2 linked regions of the Arthrobacter globiformis genome follow. Each later gene encodes a partner of the first gene's protein in a complex. Links are inferred from orthologs where the notes say so. Each region holds a gene or a part of one and is shown on either strand. Other genes may lie near its edges.

Region 1 (7,427 bases):
AATCCACCATGACGGCCCTGGTGAAGCAGTTTGCTGACGAGCCCGATACCTGCCTGTTCGGCACGATGTCCCTGTGGCAGGGGGTCGACGTGCCGGGCGGGTCCTGCCGCCTGGTGGTCATTGACAGGATTCCCTTCCCGCGGCCGGACGATCCGCTGATGACCGCGCGGTCCCGGGCCGTTGCCCAGGCCGGCGGCAACGGCTTCATGTCCGTCTCCGCCACGCACGCGGCCATCAGGCTTGCCCAGGGCGCCGGACGGCTCATTCGGTCCACGAATGACAAGGGCGTGGTGGCCGTGCTGGACTCCAGGCTGTCCACGGAACGGTACGGCGGGTTCCTGCGGGCCGCGCTTCCGCCGTTCTGGCCAACGACAGACCGGAAGACCGCCGTCGCGGCACTGGAAAGGCTCGCCGGCGCACAGGCCTGAGGAAGCCCCCGGCTGATGCTGCCCGGGGCCCAAGGCTCCCTGAAGGACGTTTCGGGGGACGAAACCCGGGGTGGCCTGCCGGCCCCGGAGGCTACAGCGAGCGGAGTACGGAAACCACCTTGCCCATGACAACGGCGTGGTCGCCGAGGATGGGTTCGTACTGCGTGTTCTGTGGAAGCAGCCACGTGTGGCCGTCACGCTGCCGGAATGTCTTGACCGTGGCTTCGTCGTCGAGCAGCGCCGCGACGATATCGCCGTTGACGGCGTCGCTCTGCCGCCGGACCACCACCCAGTCCCCATCGCAGATGGCGGCGTCAACCATGGAATCGCCTGCGACCCTGAGCATGAACAGCTCGCCGTGGCCCACCAGCTGGCGGGGCAGCGGCATCAGCTCCTCCACCATCTGGTCCGCAAGGATGGGGCCGCCGGCGGCGATCCGGCCGACCAGCGGAACCATTGCGGTGTCCATCGCGCTGGGCAGTTCGGACACGGTAGCGCCTGCGGTGCCCAGGGCCGGGGCCTTGTCCGCGCCGCCGGACTTCGCCGCCCCCGCGTCCAGGGTGAGCGGCATCAGGACCTCCATGGCGCGCGGACGCTTGGGGTCACGTCGAAGGTAGCCAAGCTTTTCCAGCTGCGAGAGCTGATGGGTCACGCTGGACAGGCTGGCCAGGCCGACGGTGTCGCCGATTTCCCGCATCGACGGGGGGTAGCCGTTCTCGTTGACCGAACGCTGGATGGTTTCCAGGATCTTCTTCTGGCGGAGTGTTAGTCCCTTGGGGGTCCGCTGAGACCGCGGGCTGCGCTGGGGAGCCTTGCCGTCAGAGGCCTGTGCTGCCATGTTCGCCAACGCCTTTCCGTTCCTCCCGGCCGCGGTAGCTGCAGTGGCCGGGAACTTCCGGCCTGAAAATGTCAGACCCTGCTGATCAACTGCAGATGTGGTTGTTCTGTGATTTCCAACGTAGGCCAGCCATAGGGCTTTTTCAAACATTTGTTCTAGCGAGTCTCGACTTAATTCGTTGATAGGTGCTAAAACTGGAAAAGCAAAGTTCGAACATGTGTTCTAGTGAGGGCCGTTTCTCAGTCCGGCGTTCGAACTGTTTGTTCGAACGCGAGGCAGTACAACTTGGTCCAGGAGGGCTCACGCCATGTCAGCTTCACCAGCAGTGTCGGCTTCAACAGCAACCCCGTTCGCGGATTCCCAGCGCACCGCGGTGTCTCAGCTGCGTGCGGTGCCTCAGCCGCGTGCAGTATCCCAGTCCCGTGCAGCTTCCCGGCCGGGCAAGCCGCCGCGCCTTCGCCTCACCCGCCGTGGCCGGATCGTCCTGATCGGCCTGCCGCTTGTTCTGCTGGCCGCCCTGATCCTGTCCCTGGCGGGGCTGCTGAACTCGCCGGCCAAAGCTGCGGACACCGCCGGCGGCCTGACCGTCACGCCCGCAGTTTCTGTCACGGTGCAGCCCGGTGAGTCGCTCTGGGCAATCGCCGGAAAAGTCGACCCCGACCGCGACCCCCGGGACGTGATTGCGGACATCGTCCAGCTCAACGACCTCCAGGCCGGGAAGGTCATGCCCGGCCAGCAGCTGTTCGTGCCGAACAAATAGGCGGTTGCCCGGCACTGGAACCGTCACAGTTTCCGGCCAGCCCTACGGGTTACTTAAACTGTCTAGGTGACTGACCAGCTTGAGCGACTGAACCGACTGCCCCTGCGGACCAACCTGAGGGGGCTGTCCCCTTACGGCGCCCCGCAGCTTGACGTTCCGATCCTGCTCAACGTCAACGAGAACACGCATGGCGTGCCCGCCGACGTGCGTGCGGCCATCACCGCGGCCGTAAGCGAGGCAGCCACCGGCCTCAACCGGTACCCCGACCGCGAATTCACCGAACTCCGGGAAGCCCTGGCAGAGTACCTCGGCCACGGGCTCAGCGCGGACAATCTCTGGGCAGCCAACGGCTCCAACGAGGTCCTCCAGCAGATCCTCCAGGCCTTCGGCGGCCCGGGCCGTTCACTCCTGAGCTTCCCGCCGACGTACTCCATGTACCCGCTCCTCGCCAGCGGCACGGACACCGCCTACATCGCCGGCAAGCGTGCCGACGACTACGGCCTCAGCGCCGAGTCGGCTGCACGCCAGGTGCGCGAACTCCAGCCCAACATCGTCTTCCTGTGCTCACCGAACAACCCCACCGGCACCGGCCTGGGCCTGGACGTGGTGGAAGCCGTCTACGAGGCGGGCGAGGCCAGCCAGGCGATCGTAGTCGTGGACGAGGCCTACCACGAGTTTGCGCACGACGGCACGCCCAGCGCCCTGACCCTGCTGCCCGGCCGGGAGCGGCTCATCGTCTCCCGGACCATGAGCAAGGCGTTCGCTCTTGCCGGTGCCCGCCTCGGTTACATGGCCGCGGCCCCGGAGGTGACCGACGCCCTGCGTCTGGTGCGCCTGCCCTACCACCTGTCCGCCGTTACGCAGGCAACCGCCCTCGCGGCCCTGCAGCACCGCGAGGCGCTTATGGCGGATGTCGAGGACATCAAGCGTCAGCGCGACCGGATTGTCGCGGAGCTGACACGGATGGGGCTGCGGCCCGCGGCATCCGACTCCAACTACGTCTTCTTCGGCGGGCTGGAGAACCCCCATGAGGTCTGGCAGGAACTGCTCGACGCAGGGGTGCTTGTCCGGGACGTCGGCATCGCCGGCCACCTTCGGGTGACCGCCGGTACTGAGACGGAAACCACAGCCTTCCTGGAAGCGCTCGAAAGCATCCTGGCCCGGCAGGCCGCACTTCCGGCCTAAACTTGAACATGGACCAGGTCAGGTCCGCCCCCATCCTTCGTCAAAGGACATCTATCACCATGAGCGACACCGGTATCAAGGCTGCCGAGGCACGGACTGCACGCATGGAGCGGGCCACCAGCGAATCTTCCGTGCTGGTGGAGATCAACCTCGACGGCACCGGAGTGTCGGACATCAGCACGTCGGTCCCGTTCTATGACCACATGCTGACGGCGCTGTGCAAGCACTCACTCATCGACATGACCGTCAAGGCCACAGGCGACACCCACATCGACGTCCACCACACCGTCGAGGACGTGGCCATCACGTTCGGCGAGGTGCTGCGCACCGCTCTGGGCAACAAGGCCGGGATCCGCCGCTTCGGCGAGGCCACCGTGCCGCTGGACGAGGCCCTGGCGCACGCCGTCGTTGACGTCTCCGGCCGGCCCTACCTGGTGCACGGCGGCGAGCCCGCCGGGCAGGAGTACCACCTGATCGGCGGCCACTTCACGGGCTCGCTGACCCGGCACGTCTTCGAGGCCATCACGCTGCACGCCGGCATCTGCCTTCACATGAACGTCATCGCCGGCCGCGACCCGCACCACATCGTGGAAGCCCAGTTCAAGGCGTTCGCGCGGGCCCTCCGTGCAGCCGTCGAGCCGGATCCCCGTGTCGAAGGCATTCCGTCCACCAAGGGAGCACTGTGACCGGCAAAGTACTGCGCGAGGGCGCGATCCTCGATCCGTCGGCCACTCTGAAGCCGGCTTCCCCGGAGGGCAAGCCCACCGTCACCGTCCTGGACTACGGCTCCGGCAACGTCCGTTCCGCCGTGCGTGCCCTGGAACGTGCCGGTGCCGAGGTCATCCTGAGTTCCAAGCCCGAGGACGTGCTGAACGCCGACGGGCTGGTCGTTCCCGGTGTCGGCGCTTTCGAAACGGTCATGCGCGAGCTCAAGGCCGTTGACGGCATCCGGATGATCGGCCGCCGCGTGGCCGGCGGACGTCCGGTCCTCGGCATCTGCGTCGGCCTGCAGGTGCTCTTCGAGGCCGGCGTCGAACACGGGACTGAAGCCGAAGGCATGGGGGAGTGGCCTGGCAAGGTGGAGCTCCTTCCCGCTGAGGTGGTGCCGCACATGGGGTGGAACACCGTCAAGGTTCCGGAAGGCTCCAGGCTTTTCGACGGCGTCGAAGCTGAGCGGTTCTACTTCGTGCACTCTTATGGCGTCCAGAACTGGGACTTCGAAGTGATCCAGCCGCGGATGGCGCCGCCCCTGGTCACGTGGTCCGAGCACGGTGCCCCCTTCATCGCCGCCGTGGAGAACGGCCCCCTCTGCGCCACCCAGTTCCACCCGGAGAAATCCGGTGACGCCGGCGCGCGGCTGCTCAAGAACTGGGTCGACGGGCTCCGCGGGCCGCATTCCCGGCAGGCGGCGGACGCCTAAATGTGGTCCATTCTCCTGATGGGACTGGCTGGCCTCCTGGTGGGCGGTGGCCTGTCCTTCAGGCAGCAGCACAAGCCGCTCTGGATCCAGATCGGCTTCTACGTGCTGGCCGCCATGTCGCTGCTGGCTGCCTACCTGCTGACCCTTCCCGGCAAATAACCAACCAACCCGCCGTGTGCGCCGCAGAAGCCGCCGCGCACGGGAACCAGCGCCTACAAGAACTGAGGACCCCTGATGACCAGCCAAAACGAGCTGCCGGTACTTGAACTGCTTCCCGCCGTCGACGTCGTGAACGGCCAGGCCGTCCGCCTGGTCCAGGGCGAGGCCGGCAGCGAGACAAGCTACGGAACGCCGCTGGAGGCGGCGCTCAACTGGCAGCAGCAGGGCGCGGAATGGGTCCACCTGGTGGATCTGGACGCTGCCTTCGGGCGCGGTTCAAACGCGGACCTGCTGCGCGAGGTGGTGGGCCGGCTGGACATCAAGGTCGAGCTTTCCGGCGGGCTCCGGGACGATGAATCCCTGGAAAAGGCACTGGACCTGGGCGTCGCCCGGGTGAACCTCGGCACCGCCGCCTTGGAGAACCCGGACTGGACCGCGCGGGCCATCGACCGCTTCGGTGACCGGATCGCCGTCGGGCTGGACGTCCGCGGAACCACTCTCGCCGGCCGCGGCTGGACCAAGGAAGGCGGAGACCTGTGGGACGTACTGGGCCGCCTCGAAGAGGCCGGCTGCGCACGCTACGTTGTTACCGACGTGACGAAGGACGGCACGCTGCAGGGACCGAACGTTGAACTCCTGCGGCAGATGGTGGAGAAGACCGGCAAGCCAGTAGTGGCGTCCGGCGGCATTTCCAGCCTTGATGACCTGAAGGTCCTGCGCTCCCTGGTGCCGCTCGGCGTCGAAGGCGCCATCGTGGGCAAGGCCCTGTACGCCGGCGCCTTCACCCTGCCCGAGGCCCTCGACGTCGCCGGACGCCGCTAGGGCATCGCCGTGACCGAGCACCAGCGCAACTCCGCGGACGGCGGCGGACCGGGCGCGGACCTGCCGCCGGCACGCCGGCTGCCCGGTCACATCGAGGCCGCCCTCGCCGGGGCAGGTGGCGCCACCGATTCGGCCGGACAGCCCTGGGCCGGACGCAGCCTCGCCGGTGACGACGCCAAGATCCACAACTTCGAGGACGACGACGGCACAGCCGACGCCGGCTACCTCACCGCAGTCTCTGCCCTTGTCGCCGGCGACGGCGACGAGGCCGCGGTGGTTGCCTCGCTCGCCACCGCCCGTGTCTTTGTCCCCGTGGTGGCACAGCTGGCGGAGGAAGCCGAGGGCGCGCATGGCGTGCACGCCGACAAGCAGGCCGACATGGCGCTGGTGACGCTCAAAGCACCCGACGGCCGCCTCGCCATGCCCGTGTTCACCTCGGCGGCAGCCCTGGCGTCGTGGCACCCGGAGGCGCGGCCCGTGGCCGTTTACGCCGCGAGGGCAGCCTTGTCCGCCGTCGCCGAAGGCGCCGAGCTGCTGGTCGTGGACCCCGGTTCGGAGATAACCTTCGTGGTCCGGCGCCCCGGCGTCTGGGCCCTCGCGCAGCAGCGGCAGTGGGTGCCGGCCTACCTGGACACCGAGCTGGCCGCGGTGCTGCGCGCCGGAGCGGACGGCAAGCCCGCAGTCCGCGGCCTCGAGGTCCTGCCCGGCGGGGGAGTGGCCACCACCACGACCTCAGGCCGCCGCGTCGATGGCGGCGGAGCCGGACCGGAACTGCGCGTGGTGCTCTATCTGGAGGACGGACTTGATGCAGCCGCGGTCCAGGCCCTCGTTGCCGGCCTCCAGGCCGAGTGGAGCCGGAATGTATTGTTTGGTGAGCGCGTTGATTCGATCGAAGTCAAGCTAAGGCGCGCCGCGCAGTAGCCGCGGGCCCGGTGGGCCCGTTCCGTTGCTGTCCGGCGGCGAAACTGAGGATCCACCTGTGAATTTCAGCCTGTACCGGGAGCTGCTGGCCGTTCGGCCCATCCGCCGGCTCCTGGCGGTGGGCATGATTGCCCGCATTCCCCATTCGGCGGCGGGCGTCCTGCTGACGCTGCACATCGTCCTGACCCTCGGCGAGGGCTATGCGGCCGCGGGAACGGCGGCCGCCGTGATGACCATCGGAATCGCGCTTGGCGCACCTTGGCGCGGCCGCCGGGTGGATACGGCGGGTCTGCGGACGGCCCTGATACCTTCCGTGATTTCGGAAACCGTCATCTGGTCCATCGTGCCGCACGTCTCCTACCAGTGGCTGCTGCCCCTCGTGTTTGTCGGCGGCCTGCTGACCCTTCCCATTTTCAGCGTGGTGCGGCAGTCCCTGGGCGTGCTGGCGGACGGTGACCAGCGCAGGACCGCGTTCGCGCTGGACGCAGTCAGCACCGAGCTGGTGTTTATGATCGGCCCGGCAGCGGGTGCTGTGGTGGCCACGAGCGGCCATTCCGTGCTGGGGCTGACCGCCGTCGGTGTCTCGACGTCGCTGGCCGGGCTCTTCCTGATGTGGTTCAACCCGCCCACCCGCAGTGCTGTCCGCAGCGAATCCTGTGAGGCGGACGAGCAGGAAGCTGCGGAGGTAGCCGTTGTGGCCGCCGCCCCCGCACACCTGCAGGAGGCTGCGGCTGAGCTCGGCCCCGCGGCGGCGGGCAGCAGGCGGCGGGCTGTTTTGAAGGGCCGGGTGGCGCACAGCTTCGGCTGGTTCACCGCAGCGGTAGCCGCGGTCTTCGCCGTCGCCGCCGGCGCCGGCATGGTGCTCAGCGGCACCGACGTGGGCATCGTGGCCGC
Region 2 (7,389 bases), 250 kb from region 1 along the record:
GCGGCGAGCAGCTCGCCTACGCCCTGGAGCTGATCGCTGAAAACGGCGGCACGCTGCTGTACCTCCGCGGCCAGGAAGGCCGGGGCATCGGGCTGGCCAACAAGATCAAGGCCTACGCCCTGCAGGAGGCCGGGTTCGACACCGTCGAGGCCAACGAGCAGCTGGGACTGCCCGTTGACGCCCGCTGCTACAAGGCTGCGGCGCAGATCCTGGCCGAGATGGGCCTGCACGAGATCCGGCTGCTGAGCAACAACCCGGACAAACAGAACCGCCTGGCTGTGGCCGGCGTGAAGGTCGTCGAGATGGTGCCCACCGAGGTGCCGTCCCGGGAGCAGAACCTCAGGTACCTGCAGACCAAAAAGGACCGGATGGACCACCTGCTGACCCTCGACACCGAGACCGCGGGCCTGCCCCGCACCGGCACCGACACTTTTGACCACGAACAAGACTGAACGGATCACGAAGACTTTATGAGCGGACACGGCGCACCCCAGATTGACCTCACCACCCTCGACCCCGCGGAAACCTCGCAGCTGAAGCTGGCGATCGTGGCGGCAAGCTGGCACACGCAGATCATGGACGGCCTCCTGGACGGTGCCCTGCGCGCGGCCAAGGACGCCGGCATCAACGAGCCGACGGTGCTGCGCGTCCCGGGCAGCTTCGAGCTTCCCGTTGCCGCCGCGCGGCTGGCTCCGCACTTTGACGCCGTCGTCGCCCTCGGCGTCGTCATCCGCGGCGGAACACCGCACTTTGACTACGTCTGCCAGGCCGCGACGTCGGGACTCACCGACGTGAGCGTCAGCACCGGCGTGCCGGTCGGGTTCGGCGTGCTGACCTGCGACACGGAAGAGCAGGGCCTCGACCGCGCCGGACTGCCCGGTTCCTCCGAGGACAAGGGGCATGAGGCCGTCACGGCCGCACTGTCCACGGCGCTGTTGCTCAAAAACTACTAAGTGCTCATGCAGTACTAGAAAATATTTCCCCAGTTCAGGGGCGCTGCGGGGATGTGGGCGCAAGCATGCAACGTGTGTATTCGCTCACATCCCCGCCGTCATGGAACTGCCCGACAGGCGGGCCCCGGCCCCGAGCAAGTAGGCTGGAGGGCGTGAAGAATTTCGAGACGCTGTTCGCAGAACTGAGCGAGAAGGCAGCGACCCGCCCCGAGGGCTCCCGCACCGTCGCCGAACTGGAGTCGGGAATCCACGGCATCGGCAAGAAAGTCGTGGAGGAAGCGGCTGAAGTCTGGATGGCAGCCGAGTACGAATCCGATGAAGCCGCCGCCGAGGAGATCTCGCAGCTCCTGTACCACCTGCAGGTCCTGATGCTCGCCAAAGGACTCAGCCTGGAAGACGTCTACAAGCATCTTTAGCCGCCTCCGCGTGGCCCCGCTTGCCTGACCCAAACTTCCAAACCAGAAAGACCTCCTAATGCTGCGTGTAGCCGTACCCAATAAGGGATCCCTGTCCGAAGCCGCCTCCGCCATGCTGTCCGAGGCGGGCTACCGCCAGCGCCGGGACAACCGCGAGCTGGTCATGGTGGACCCCGACAACGACATTGAGTTCTTCTTCCTCCGCCCCCGGGACATCGCCGTTTATGTCGGGCAGGGAACGCTCGACGTCGGAATCACCGGCCGCGACCTCCTGCTGGACGCGCAGGTGGAAGCTGAGGAACTGCTTCCGCTCGGCTTTGCCGCCTCAACGTTCCGTTTCGCCGGACCGATCGGGGACTTCAGCGTTGTGGAGGAACTCGAAGGCAAGCGCCTGGCCACCAGCTACGACGGCCTCCTGCGCGACTACCTGGCGGAGCGCGGCATCAAGGCGAAGGTGGTCCGGCTGGACGGCGCGGTGGAATCCTCCGTGCGCCTCGGCGTCGCAGACGCCATCGCCGACGTCGTCGAAACAGGCAACACCCTCAAGGCCGCCGGCATGGAGATCTTCGGCGAGCCGATCCTCAAGTCCGAGGCAGTGCTCATCCGCCGCACCGGCGAGGGCGGCGCGGCCAACGGCACGGCCAAGGAAATCGACGTCCTCATCCGCCGCCTGCAGGGCGTCCTGGTGGCGCGCCAGTACGTGCTCATGGATTACGACATCCGCAAGGAGCTCGTGGAGCAGGCCGCAGGCCTCACGCCCGGCCTGGAATCACCCACCGTCTCGCCGCTGCGCGATTCCGACTGGGTGGCCGTCCGCTCCATGGTGCCCAAGAAGGAAACCAACCGGATCATGGACGAGCTGTACGACCTCGGCGCGCGCGCCATCCTGGTCAGCAGCATCCACGCCTGCCGGATCTGACCCGGTTTTCCTTAAACAGCACACCCCAGCAGTACAACAGGAGAAGTCATGGCTGTAGCCGTCCGCGTTATTCCCTGCCTGGACGTTGATGCCGGCCGCGTGGTCAAGGGCATCAATTTCGAAGGCCTCCGCGACGCCGGGGACCCCGTGGAACTGGCCCACCGCTATGACAACGCCGGCGCCGACGAACTCACCTTCCTCGACGTGACCGCCTCCTCCGGCAACCGGGAAACGACGTTCGACGTCGTCCGCCGCACCGCCGAGGAAGTATTCATCCCGCTGACCGTCGGCGGCGGCGTCCGCGGCGTGGCCGAGGTGGACAAGCTGCTGCGCTTCGGCGCCGACAAGGCATCGATCAACACCGCAGCCGTGGCCCGTCCCGACGTCATCGACGAAATCACCCGGCACTTTGGTTCCCAGGTGCTGGTGCTGTCCGTGGACGCACGGCGCGTCCGCCCCGGATCCCAGACCACGCCGTCGGGCTTTGAAGTGACCACCCACGGCGGCCGCCAGGGCACCGGAATCGACGCCATCGCCTGGGCCAAGGAAGCCGCGGACCGCGGGGTCGGCGAAATCCTGCTGAACTCCATCGACGCCGACGGCACCAAGGACGGCTTCGACCTCGAGCTCATCCGGCTGGTCCGGTCCGCAGTCAAGGTTCCGATCATCGCCTCCGGCGGCGCCGGGGAGCCCGCGCATTTCCCGCCCGCCGTGCAGGCCGGAGCGGACGCCGTCCTCGCCGCCTCCATCTTCCACTGGGGCCCGGACGACATGATGTCGCAGGTCAAGACCGCAATCCGCGACGCCGGCTTCGAGGTCCGCTGACCTCAATCACCGGCGGAGTTAAAGCCCTACTTCGGCTGACTGGAGAAGGGCGACGGCGTCTGGCTGGCCTTCGAAGGTCACCAGCGCGTGGCGCGTGCGGCCGTGAGCGTGCATCAGCAGCTCACCGGGCTCCCCGACGATGGCCACGGACACCGGAGCGCGCTTGGCCACGTGGCGGGGGCCGGAGGGACTGACCAGGACGATGCCTACGTCCACGCCGCGGTACAGGATGGCGGCACGCTTGACCAGCTCATCCCACAGGGCGTCAGAGTATTCCTCGTCGAGGGCGCGGGGTGCCCAGCGGTCAACGGCGCGCCGGACGTCCTCCGTGTGGACGAAGTATTCGATCAGGTTTGAGCTCTCATCCAGCGCCTTGATCTTCATCGGCGAGAGCGGAGGCGGTCCCGCGCGGAAGGAGTTCACGAGCTTGGCGTAATCGTCGGCGGTCCTGAGTTTTCCGGCCAGGCGGGCGGTCGCCTTGTCCGAGGCCTTGGACAGGCTCTTGATGATCAGGCCCAGCCCGACGGCGGCCTTCCGCTCGCGCAGGTAAAGGTGAGCTGCGAGGTCCCTGGTCTTCCAGCCTTTGCAGAGCGTGGCGGAATCAGGACCGGCCGCCAGCAGGGTCTCGGCCAGGACTTCTCGGGACGGATCGACGAAATGCATCACTTGGAAAACTAGCACGTCCGCGGGGGAGTTGCGCAGTCTGTTGATAGCGGGGAATTTGTGCCCCCGTTCACGCTGGTCCTGGGGCCGTCCCCGAATCCGGAGACGCTTCAAGAAACCCCAAGCTTTTTCCAAGCTGGTCCACCAAGTATGGGCAGGGGGGAGTGCACGCAAACTGGCTCCAGCGCATCATCAGACGCTTTAGGTCTGCTTCCGGGGAGTGAGCGGAAAGGCTGCAGTGGAGCGAATAACAAAACTCCATCTGGCGTGAGGAAATGTAATGAGCACTCTCAAGAAAATGGGCACACTGGGCAGCCTCGGACTGCTTGTTTCGGGCAGTCTGATCTTCGGTTCGGCTAACGCCGCCACTGCGGCGACATGCCGGACGGGCTTGGCCGCCCCCACCAGCACAACCTTCACCGGGACACTCGTGACGGCCACCAACTTCGAGGGAAACACCCTGTCGCCGTTCACCAGGAGCGTCTCGGGGACCGGAACGGTGGCGGTGACGAGCCCCAAGGCGCACTCAGGAACGTGTTCGGTCCGTATCCGTGCGACTGACACATCAGGTTCAATAGCGAGAATGTATGTGGGGCTACCCACCGGAACAAAGCGCGCCAGCGCGGACGCCTGGGTGAACATCACCACTGGCGGCCTTGCCGGCAACAATGTGCCGTACGTCCGTTTCTTCTCGGGCTCCACCCGGGTGGCGGACGTCTTCCGCAACAACGCCAACGGTGAGCTGTGGCTGCGGACCGCAAATCCCAACGGTACGGTCTCCTACGCCAGGCTCCAGGCCGCCAGCGTTCCGCTGAACACCTGGCAGCATGTCAGGATGCAGGTACGGGCGGACGGCACCAGGTCCTCCATCCAGGTGTGGTTCGGCACCGTCCAGGTGTTCAACAGGACAGTGAACCTGCCTTCCACGACCGTGAGCAGGGTGCAGTTTGGCGCGGAGCACCCGCGCCAGATGGGTGACAGCTACGTCGACGACGTCGTTATCAAGCGTTCCGCTTCCTGACCGGGTTCCTGACCGAACCAAATACTCCCCCCTTGAATGTGGTTGGCCGCACGGCCCGCAGGTGGCTCGAAGCCCCCTGCGGGCCGTGCGGTATGTCCAGGGGAGCGGGGAGGCCAGGGCGTTTGTGCCAGCGTCCCGGGATGGGCACTAGACTTGACGTGATGTCTGAGCAGCCCACCCCCAGCCCCGCCCCCGCCCCTGCCGCCGGTGCCTCGTCCCCCGACGCCGGCGAAAGCCTTCTGCCGGGGAGCCCGCTTCCGGTCGGGATTGCTTCGGCGCTGAAACGGGACGGGGCCGGACTCGTGGCTGCCATCGTGCAGCAGTTCGACACCAACGAGGTCCTCATGCTGGGCTGGATGGACGACGAGGCCCTCAACCGGACCATGACCACCGGCCGGGTGACGTTCTACTCGCGCTCCCGCCAGGAGTATTGGCGCAAGGGTGACACGTCCGGCCACGTGCAGTGGGTCAAGTCGGTGGCCCTGGACTGCGACGGCGACGCCCTCCTCGTGCGGGTGGACCAGGTGGGGGCAGCATGCCACACCGGTACGCGGACCTGCTTTGACGGCCGGGCCTTCGACGTTGTGGCAGGTCCGGCCAACTAGCGGCCGCCCCTCCCACCCAACAGGCCCCCCACCCAACAGGCCCCCCACACTCAACAGGCCCCACCCCCCAACAGGCACTGGCCAAGAACAGACGGAGAACCAATAGCCATGCAGGACCTCGGAATCATCAGCCCTGGCCTGGAAGAATTCCGGGAACTCGCCGCCCACAGCCGCGTCATCCCTGTCCGGCTCAAGGTGCTGGCGGATGCCGAAACGCCGATCGGGCTGTACCGGAAGCTGGCGCAGGGCCAGCCGGGCACGTTCCTCATGGAGTCGGCGGCTGTCGGCGGTGCCTGGTCCCGCTACTCCTTCATCGGTTCCCGGTCCCGCGCCACGCTGACCACCAAAGACGGGCAGGCGCACTGGCTGGGCGAGCCGCCGGCGGGTGTTCCCGTGGACGGAAACCCCGTTGATGCCATCCGCGACACGATCGAGGCGCTGCGCACCGACCGGTTCGACGGGCTTCCGCCGTTCACCTCCGGCCTCGTGGGATTCCTGGGCTGGGAAACGGTCCGCCACTGGGAGAAGCTCATCAGCCCGCCCGAGGACGACCTGCAGCTGCCCGAACTGGCGCTGAACCTCGTCACGGACATGGCCGTCCACGACAACATGGACGGCACGGTGCTGCTCATCGCCAACGCCATCAACTTTGACAACAGCTCCGAACGCGTCGACGAAGCCTGGCATGACGCCGTCGCCCGCGTGAAGGAGTTGCTGGCACGCATCAGCACCCCGGTGCTCCAGCCGGTGTCTGTACTGGAGCCGGCGGCCCTCGATTTTGCCGCCAGTGTCCAGGAGCGCTGGCACGAACCCGAATACCTTGCCGCCCTCGACCGGGGCAAGGAGGCGATCGTGGACGGCGAAGTATTCCAGGTGGTCATCTCCCGCCGCTTCGAGATGGAGTGCGGGGCGTCGCCGCTGGACGTCTACCGGGTGCTGCGCAACACGAACCCGAGCCCGTACATGTACATCTTCAGCCTCGAGGACGCCGCCGGCCGGCAGTACTCGATCGTCGGCTCATCGCCGGAGGCGCTGGTGACGGTCACCGGCGAGGACGTCATCACGCACCCCATCGCCGGCTCCCGGCCCCGCGGCAAGACCGTGGACGCGGACAAGGCAATGGCCGAGGAACTCCTCGCGGACCAGAAGGAACGGGCGGAACACCTCATGCTGGTGGACCTGTCCCGGAACGATCTGTCGAAGGTCTGCGTGGCGGGTTCCGTGGACGTCACGCAGTTCATGGAGGTGGAGCGTTTCAGCCACATCATGCACCTGGTCTCCACCGTCGTCGGACGCCTGGCCCCGACGGCGAAAGCCTACGACGTCCTGAAGGCCACCTTCCCGGCCGGAACCCTTTCGGGCGCCCCGAAGCCCCGCGCGCTGCGGCTCCTGGATGAACTCGAACCGCACCGGCGCGGCTTCTACGGCGGCGTGGTGGGCTACCTGGACTTCGCCGGCGACATGGACATGGCCATCGCCATCCGTTCCGCACTGCTGCGCGAAGGACGTGCCTACGTTCAGGCGGGCGGCGGCATCGTGGCGGACTCGAGCAACCCGGCCGAGGCACAGGAAACCGTCAACAAGGCGGCGGCCCCGCTGCGGGCTGTCCACACGGCAGGCTCGCTGCACAACATCACGCCGGACTCCGTCAGCGCTCCCGATTCCGTCAGCAGCCCCGGTTCCGTCACGGAGGCAAACTCCTGATGGCGGTTCCCGCAGGATCCGCCGTGCCGGGCAAAACGCGCAGCACGGTCCCGGGCTGGGCGCGGAAGTCCACGGTGGTGCTGCTGATCGCGGTCCTGGCGCTGGCGGTTTTCGGCACCACCACCCAGACCTGGCTGACGGTTCACCTGGATCCCCAGCAGCTGGGCCAGAGCGCAGGCAGTGAAGGCGGTCTCCAGGTCCAGGGCAGCAAAGCCGCCACCACGGTCACGGCGCTGGCCCTCGTCGCGCTGGCGGGCGGGCTCGCGGCCTCCATCGCCGGAAG

The links.
Region 2: the proteins of hisH (region 1) and hisF are in contact, whole or in part, in a crystal structure (PDB 6RU0), measured with the Thermotoga maritima proteins. The link is inferred for Arthrobacter globiformis from one-to-one orthologs. Residues at the interface, in WP_004080484.1 of Thermotoga maritima: Asn15, Arg18, Arg22, Arg117, Leu118, Pro119, His120, Met121, Gly122, Trp123, Asn124, Asn134, Gly135, Tyr136, Tyr138, Val140, Tyr158, Glu180, Lys181, Ser182, Ser183, Lys184, Ile185; in WP_004080486.1 of Thermotoga maritima: Met1, Leu2, Ala3, Arg5, Ser40, Glu41, Asp45, Glu46, Ala70, Glu71, Ile73, Asp74, Ile75, Pro76, Phe77, Asp98, Lys99, Ser122, Gln123, Glu161, Thr195, Leu196, Asn247, Arg249, Glu251.

Annotation. Positions count from the first base shown.
Region 1 is NZ_JAUSYZ010000001.1:1,997,267-2,004,693, forward strand. What follows is about bases 2,874-5,762. They hold hisH (imidazole glycerol phosphate synthase subunit HisH), read left to right. Parts: upstream 2,874-3,893; coding sequence 3,894-4,631; downstream 4,632-5,762. Other genes in these bases: QF036_RS09045 (histidinol-phosphate transaminase), read left to right, coding at 2,874-3,211; hisB (imidazoleglycerol-phosphate dehydratase HisB), read left to right, coding at 3,271-3,897; QF036_RS09060 (hypothetical protein), read left to right, coding at 4,632-4,790; priA (bifunctional 1-(5-phosphoribosyl)-5-((5-phosphoribosylamino)methylideneamino)imidazole-4-carboxamide isomerase/phosphoribosylanthranilate isomerase PriA), read left to right, coding at 4,866-5,612; QF036_RS09070 (SseB family protein), read left to right, coding at 5,622-5,762. In the rest of the region: QF036_RS09030 (ATP-dependent DNA helicase), read left to right, coding at 1-428; transcriptional repressor LexA, read right to left, coding at 520-1,266; QF036_RS09040 (LysM peptidoglycan-binding domain-containing protein), read left to right, coding at 1,574-2,026; more of QF036_RS09045, read left to right, coding at 2,093-2,873; more of QF036_RS09070, read left to right, coding at 5,763-6,533; QF036_RS09075 (MFS transporter), read left to right, coding at 6,592-7,427. UniProt on the Escherichia coli protein: IGPS catalyzes the conversion of PRFAR and glutamine to IGP, AICAR and glutamate. The HisH subunit catalyzes the hydrolysis of glutamine to glutamate and ammonia as part of the synthesis of IGP and AICAR.
Region 2 is NZ_JAUSYZ010000001.1:2,250,672-2,258,060, forward strand. Bases 1,374-4,224 are described here. They hold hisF (imidazole glycerol phosphate synthase subunit HisF), read left to right. Parts: upstream 1,374-2,336; coding sequence 2,337-3,113; downstream 3,114-4,224. Other genes in these bases: hisG (ATP phosphoribosyltransferase), read left to right, coding at 1,428-2,288; QF036_RS10195 (TIGR03085 family metal-binding protein), read right to left, coding at 3,132-3,776; QF036_RS10200 (hypothetical protein), read left to right, coding at 4,057-4,224. Outside these bases: ribA (GTP cyclohydrolase II), read left to right, coding at 1-452; ribH (6,7-dimethyl-8-ribityllumazine synthase), read left to right, coding at 471-953; QF036_RS10180 (phosphoribosyl-ATP diphosphatase), read left to right, coding at 1,106-1,369; more of QF036_RS10200, read left to right, coding at 4,225-4,797; hisI (phosphoribosyl-AMP cyclohydrolase), read left to right, coding at 4,959-5,402; QF036_RS10210 (anthranilate synthase component I), read left to right, coding at 5,511-7,106; QF036_RS10215 (Trp biosynthesis-associated membrane protein), read left to right, coding at 7,106-7,389.